Regions from separate parts of the Viridibacillus sp. FSL H8-0110 genome, predicted to be linked through region 1. Evidence: riboswitches for the same ligand, from Rfam matches in the RefSeq annotation. Region 1 holds a riboswitch; the other holds the start of a gene.
What was found. Region 1 has a riboswitch for thiamine pyrophosphate ahead of MHH98_RS18765 (ABC transporter substrate-binding protein). Riboswitches for the same ligand answer to the same signal wherever they lie in the genome.
Positions count from the first base shown of each region.

Region 2: another riboswitch for thiamine pyrophosphate. It lies ahead of tenA (thiaminase II); the one in region 1 lies ahead of MHH98_RS18765 (ABC transporter substrate-binding protein).

Region 1 is NZ_JBBOPJ010000001.1:3,751,618-3,754,836, forward strand. It holds gene MHH98_RS18755 (ABC transporter permease) at 1-659, opposite strand, end outside; gene MHH98_RS18760 (thiamine-binding protein) at 659-949, opposite strand; gene MHH98_RS18765 (ABC transporter substrate-binding protein) at 963-1,955, opposite strand; TPP riboswitch at 2,060-2,169, opposite strand; gene MHH98_RS18770 (hypothetical protein) at 2,447-3,219, opposite strand, start outside.
Region 2 is NZ_JBBOPJ010000001.1:213,371-216,589, forward strand. It holds gene thiM (hydroxyethylthiazole kinase) at 1-668, opposite strand, end outside; gene tenA (thiaminase II) at 668-1,357, opposite strand; TPP riboswitch at 1,454-1,558, opposite strand; gene MHH98_RS01160 (MATE family efflux transporter) at 1,727-3,097, shown strand.

The DNA.
Region 1 (3,219 bases):
ACAAACACACGATCTGTACGGAACGAGGATTGAGATAATGTCATGTATACGCCAATCCCTTTTTTTGCACCTAGCCATTCCGAAATGACTGCCCCCATGACACTATAAGTCGCAGAGATTTTCAATCCCGAAAATAAGGATGGAAGTGAATGTGGCAATTCTAGTTTCCAAAATAATTGGCTTTTCGATGCTCCCGCCATTTCCATATAGTACTTGAGCTCAGGAGCGGTATTTTTAAAGCCATCTAATGCAGCTACAACGATTGGGAAAAAGCAGACTAAACTTATAATGATTAGTTTTGGTAATAATCCAAAGCCAAACCAAATAATTAACAGCGGTGCTAAAACAATGATTGGAATATTTTGCGATAGAATTAGTAACGGATAAACAAGTTTCTGAACTTTCGGCATCATATGTAGGGAGACCGCTATGATAAACCCAACTAAGCTTCCAATTGTAAGTCCTAATATTGCTAACTGAGTTGTTGATAAAATATCGGTTGAAAAAGTAGGAATTGCTTTAATCGCTTCTGAAAAAATAGCTGTAGGTGCAGGTAATAACCAACCCGGTACTTCTTTTAATTGAACAATCAATTCCCAACTACATAAAATGAAAAGGAGCAAAAAAATCGCTCCTCCTTTTTCACGTATCCATTTCATTATCTGTATTTCTCCGTTAATGTACCTAGTTCGATACCAGATGGTTGGTAAAGCATTTTCACTTGAGTGATGACGTTAACGCTACCTAGTTCAATCATCTTTTCATTCATCACACGAATGATGTCTAGCAGTTCAGAAAGTTCACCTTCCATTGTTGTTTCAAGCGGATGCACTTCATAGTTCACACCAGCATCGTCGATAATTTTGATAGCTGCATCTACAAAAGGAATAACATCCTCGTATGTTTTTGTTTTTGGAATGATTTGTACACTGATTAATGAATTAGCCATTTATTTCTCCTCCTTATTGTGGTAAAAATTCGTTTGTGAACGCATTTTCAGGTTCGAATTTACCTTCTAATACGTTATTTTCACTCATCCAATTTGCATAGTTTTCCCAAACTTCAAGTTTCTGCTCTCCCCATTGTCTTGCATCATCTTGATATTTGTCAGCTAGCCATTGTTGGCTTTTCTTAACTAACTCTGCATCTAATTCTGGGGCAGCTTTTAGTAAAATATCTGCAGCAGTTTCTGGATCTTTTATAGCGAATTCATATCCTTGTGAAGTTGCTTTAGTAAATGCCTTCACTGTATCTGGATTACTTTGGATCATTTTTTCGTTAGTTGTAAGAACTGGAGTATAGTAATCTAGTTTGTCACTATAGTCTGTTAAATAGAGCATATTTATTTTTTCTCCACGCAGTTCCGCTTCGACACCTGTCCATGCATAGTAAATCCATGCAAAATCTACATCTTTTTTGACCATTGTAAAGAAGTCTGCATCTCCAGCGTTGATAATGTCTAGCTTCTTACTATCTGCATTCTCGATTTTCATAAGAGAATCAAGTACAGCTTTTTCGATTGGAGAACCCCAACCACCATAAGTCTTACCTTCGAAATCTTTTGGTGATTTAATATTTTTATCTATTGGGGAAGCAAAGCCCGATGTATTGTGTTGAATAATAGCTGCAATTGAGACTAGTGGAACTCCTTGGACTCTTGCTTGCGTAATCGATTCTTGCGCTGTAATACCGAATTCGGCTTTTCCTGAAGCGACTAGTTGATCTGCTCCTGTTTCACCTGGTTGAATGATTTCTACATCCAAGCCTTGATCTTTAAAAAAACCTTTTTCTTTTGCTACATACAAACCAGAATGATTTGTATTTGGTGTCCAATCTAAAACGACAGTTACTTTTGTTAATTCGTTTTTTGAGTCGTTGTCACTTCCTTTTGACTCATTTGATTGGCAACCTACTAAAGCGAATAATGCTACAAGGAGCAGCATACATTTTTTCATTTCCCTTGCCTCCATCTATATTATTTTGACAAGTTCCATGCAAAAAGAAAAACGCCCGGAACTATTCCGGACGTTAACATACACTCTAAAATTCAATGATACTCGAGATTTTAGCTGATGTTCCCTCCGCTGGTGTTAACCAGATCAGGTTCTAAGGGTCAGCATCTATCGGATACATTCTCAGCTGGCAACACCAGCCCCCCCACATTCTTGCACATATGAACTTTTCTCATCTATTATATCAAAAAAACAAAAGATTCCAATATTTATTTGGAAACGATTGTTTTTGGGTTTTGGAATTTGGTGGTTTCTCTTGGGATTGTTGTGTGTAGTTGGTGGTTTGTTGCTCTGTCTTGGGCGTTTATTGCGCTAACTCTGATGTTTGTTGCACTAACTCTGGTGTTTGTTGCGCTAACTCCAGTGTTTGTTATTTAGCAGAATATTCACGTCCTAAGTACTCTCTAATTGCTAACTACAATTTTATTAATAGATTATTTCGTTGGCAAATCTGCACCGAAAATCGAAACAGTTTGGCGATCTGGAACGAATCCATGTCCATTCCATTTTAATATTGTTTCTACATAACCCAAACCATCTGCATGGTATCTACCTGCGATTTTTTGGTACGCCAAAAATTCATAGTTGCCGTCCCTTGCGTAATCTATAGGATAGAATCCGCTAATTGGATCGACCCACCCTTGTATCGGTTCTTTAAGTGTACCGTCTGTATTATAAATTTCAGATAAGTATACTTTTCCTTTATATGTTAGATCTAAGATATATTTTTTCGCTGGATAGGAGCTAGTTACACTTGCTTTGTAATTATCGAGATAATTAACTTCATATTTTGAAAGTTCATTGTATGCTTCTGAGTCAAATACTTGGCGCATTTCCCCATTCACATATGTAAATATATATGCGAATATAATGCCGCCACTACCCCCTGAATCAATGACAACTAAAATGTCATCTACATGATTTCCTGTGTAATCCCCAAGCGATATAGTGGGGTTATAACCTGCATTTTCTTTTAACGGGATTTGTTCATAAAAATTCGTTCTTTCATTAAAAACAACTAAAGTAATGTTCTTTAAATACGGACTTCCTTCGGTTTTCTCACCAGTTAGAAGAATTGTATCAATTAAGCCATCTCCTGTGACATCACCTCTTTTTTTAACGATGACGGTTTGAGCGACCACTTGATGTTGCTTCAACTGATTTAAAATTTGTCTTCTTTTTTCTAGTAGGGTTTCTTTAGATGGAT
Region 2 (3,219 bases), 3.5 Mb from region 1:
TTGTAAAATGATAGAGCATTAGCTGTTGCTTGCAAATGATGGCCATCTGAAACAGCAAGAAATGCACCTGTCACCGCGCTAAGCAAGCACCCGGAGCCTGTAATTAGTGGCATTAAGTCATGCCCACCATCAATTTGAATTGTCGTTTGGCCATCGGTTACGGTATCCTCAAACCCAGTGACTGCAACAATACAGTTAAGCCGTTTAGCAACTTGTTTAGCAGTTAGTTGTACATCTATTTGACCTTCACCAGCATCAGCTCCCCTTGATTGCCATTCGATATTACCGAGTGTAGCAAGTTCACCTACATTACAGCGGATAGCCGTAACTTGAACTTCCTTTAAAATGGTTGTCACGGATTTCTTACGAAACACACTAGCACCTACGCCAACTGGGTCAAGAACAACAGGAATACCTTTTTTATTGGCACTTTTACCTGCCTCAATGATGGATAAAACAGTTCCTTGATCAAGTGTACCGATGTTAAGAACTGTACAGTCTGCAAGAGCAGCCATTTCAGCTACTTCCTCGATTCCCTCCGCCATCATAGGAGAAGCACCTAGTGCGAGGAGACCATTAGCTTGGAAATTGGAAACAACGATATTGGCAATATTATGGACTAGCGGTTTTTCGACACGTAACTTTTCAAGAAAAGGTTGTTGACCCATTATTTAGTCAGCTCCTTTTCGTAATGTCCAATTGTCCATTGTTGTTTCGTCCAAGCCATTTCCCAGAAATGCCATTCATAATAACTACTTTTACGGAAATGTTCTTTTAGTTGTTGAATACGTGCAGGGGGTAAGTCTTTGGCAAGGTCATTCATGCGATTAATTTGTTCTTCTACTAATTCTCCGAACCACTCAGAGCCATATGTTTGAATCCATTTATCATAAATAGGGTGATTAGGTTTTGAATCTTTTAGGCGTTCGCCAATTTCATAGTAAAGCCAGTAGCAAGGAAGTATTGCAGCGAGAGTATCAGCTAAATCACCATTGTTTGTAGCGCGATACATATGAGATACATATTCATATGCTGTCGGTGCGGGCTCAAATGCAGCAAGCTCTTCATCTGTAATTTCTAACATAGTAAAAAATTGCTCATGAAGTGACAATTCAGCAATACATGTTGATTCAGCATGTTTGGCAAAACGTTGTGTAGTATGTAAATCATTTGCCTTTACTGCTCCTAGTGCTTGCACCTTTGCAAAGTGGGTTAAATAATAAGCATCTTGTTGTACGTAATATTGGAAAATGTCGAGTGGTAAAGTACCTGCTGCTAATGATTTTACAAACGGATGTTGAAAGCTACCTTCCCATAAATCATTACACTCTTGTCTTACTTCTTCACAAAATGTCATCTTTATGCACCCCAAATTCATTTGTTTTTGAAAACAAAAAGCCGCCCCTGATCTGTGTCAGTAGGCGGCGAGCAATCATTTTCAATAAAACAAAATAGACTGATAGCGCCACTTCCCTCCGCTGGTATGAGCCAGATCAGGTTCCAAGGGTCCGCAACACTCTGCGTCTCAGCCAATTATATGACTCCCCTAGTGGTTAAAAAGCTATTTAGTTTTCAACATCAATATAACATAAATAATGGAATTAGCAAGGTGTAATTAAGCAAAGTAAATAGATTGTAATAAATGGCATTAAGCCATAGATATGAGCTGATTTCTATGTTAAGATACAAATTATCTGAATTTTATAGTGGGAAGCAAGGTGTTTAGATGGGCACAACGGCAACAGTGAAAGGGCCTGAAGTGAAATTAAATTTATTTCATTTAACTTGGCCGATTTTTTTAGAAGTATTTTTATTTATGTTGATGGGGCTTGCTGATACATTTATGCTGAGCGCATTGTCTGATGATGCAGTATCAGGAGTAGGAGCAGCCAATCAATATATTCATATAGCAATTTTAGTTTTAGAAGTAATAGGAAACGGGGCATCGATTGTTGTTGCTCAATATTTAGGGTCTAAGCGTTATTTGGAAGCAGCCAAAATTTCAGCACTAGCCGTTTCCTTGAATTTAGTTATTGGTTTAATAATGAGCGTCGCTTTCGTGATTTTCTCGAAAAATATTATGATTGCAATGAATTTACAAGGTGATGTACTTGAGTATGCTAGTAAATATTTATTCATTGTTGGGGGAGCTATTTTCCTACAAGCAATCATCAACTCGTTAGCAGCGATCATTCGTGTGCATGGTTGGACGAAACAGACTATGTATGTATCACTTGGAATGAATATTTTTCATGTAATAGGGAACTATGTTTTGATCTTCGGTAAATTTGGCTTCCCTGAACTAGGGGTGCAAGGTGCGGCAATTTCATCAGTCGTCAGTCGTGTTTTGGCTCTACTAGTATTCTTCTGGCTATTGTACCAAGCACTAGAGGTACGTATTAAATTTCAATACTACGTGTCATTATCAAAAGAATATATTGGTAAGATTTTGCAAATTGGACTTCCATCTGCATTTGAGCAAGTGATGTACCAAGGTTGTCAAATTGTCTTTTTATACTACGTGACGTATTTAGGTGCAGAATCACTAGCAGCTCGGCAATACGCTTATAATATTTCAATGTTCACCTATTTATTTGCCATAGCGATTGGAACAGGAACTGCGATTATGGTTGGCCGATACGTTGGTGCCAATGAAAAGGATGTAGCGTATAAACAATTGTGGGTTAGTCTGAAATGGGCGATTATATTTACTTTAGTGATGGTCACAGTGGTGGTTATTTTCCGCTATCCGCTAATGCGTCTCTTTACTGATAATCCAGAAGTTATAAAAATTGGTGCGGCAGTGTTAGTGTGTAGTATTTTATTAGAAACAGGACGTACATTTAATATTACGATTATCAATTCATTGCGTGCTTCAGGTGATGCTAAATATCCATTAGTCATCGGATTTTTCTCAATGGTTTGCATGAGCTTACCACTTGGTTATTTACTTGTATTCCAATTAGATATGGGTTTAATAGGTGTATGGTTGGCAATTGCAGCGGATGAATGGTTCCGAGCTATTCTCGTTTTCTTTAGATGGAAAAGTCGTCGCTGGGAAAGATATGCTCTCGTTGCGCCTGATAAAACGAAATAATGGCATTAGATGTGATTTTTTTAGCGATAAATTAGTAGTCACAGAAATAGGTAGCGTTATAACACATGCTAGTGTAAAGGATTCTAAACAATAAACTATTGCTATTATCGTGTTTGGTGAAC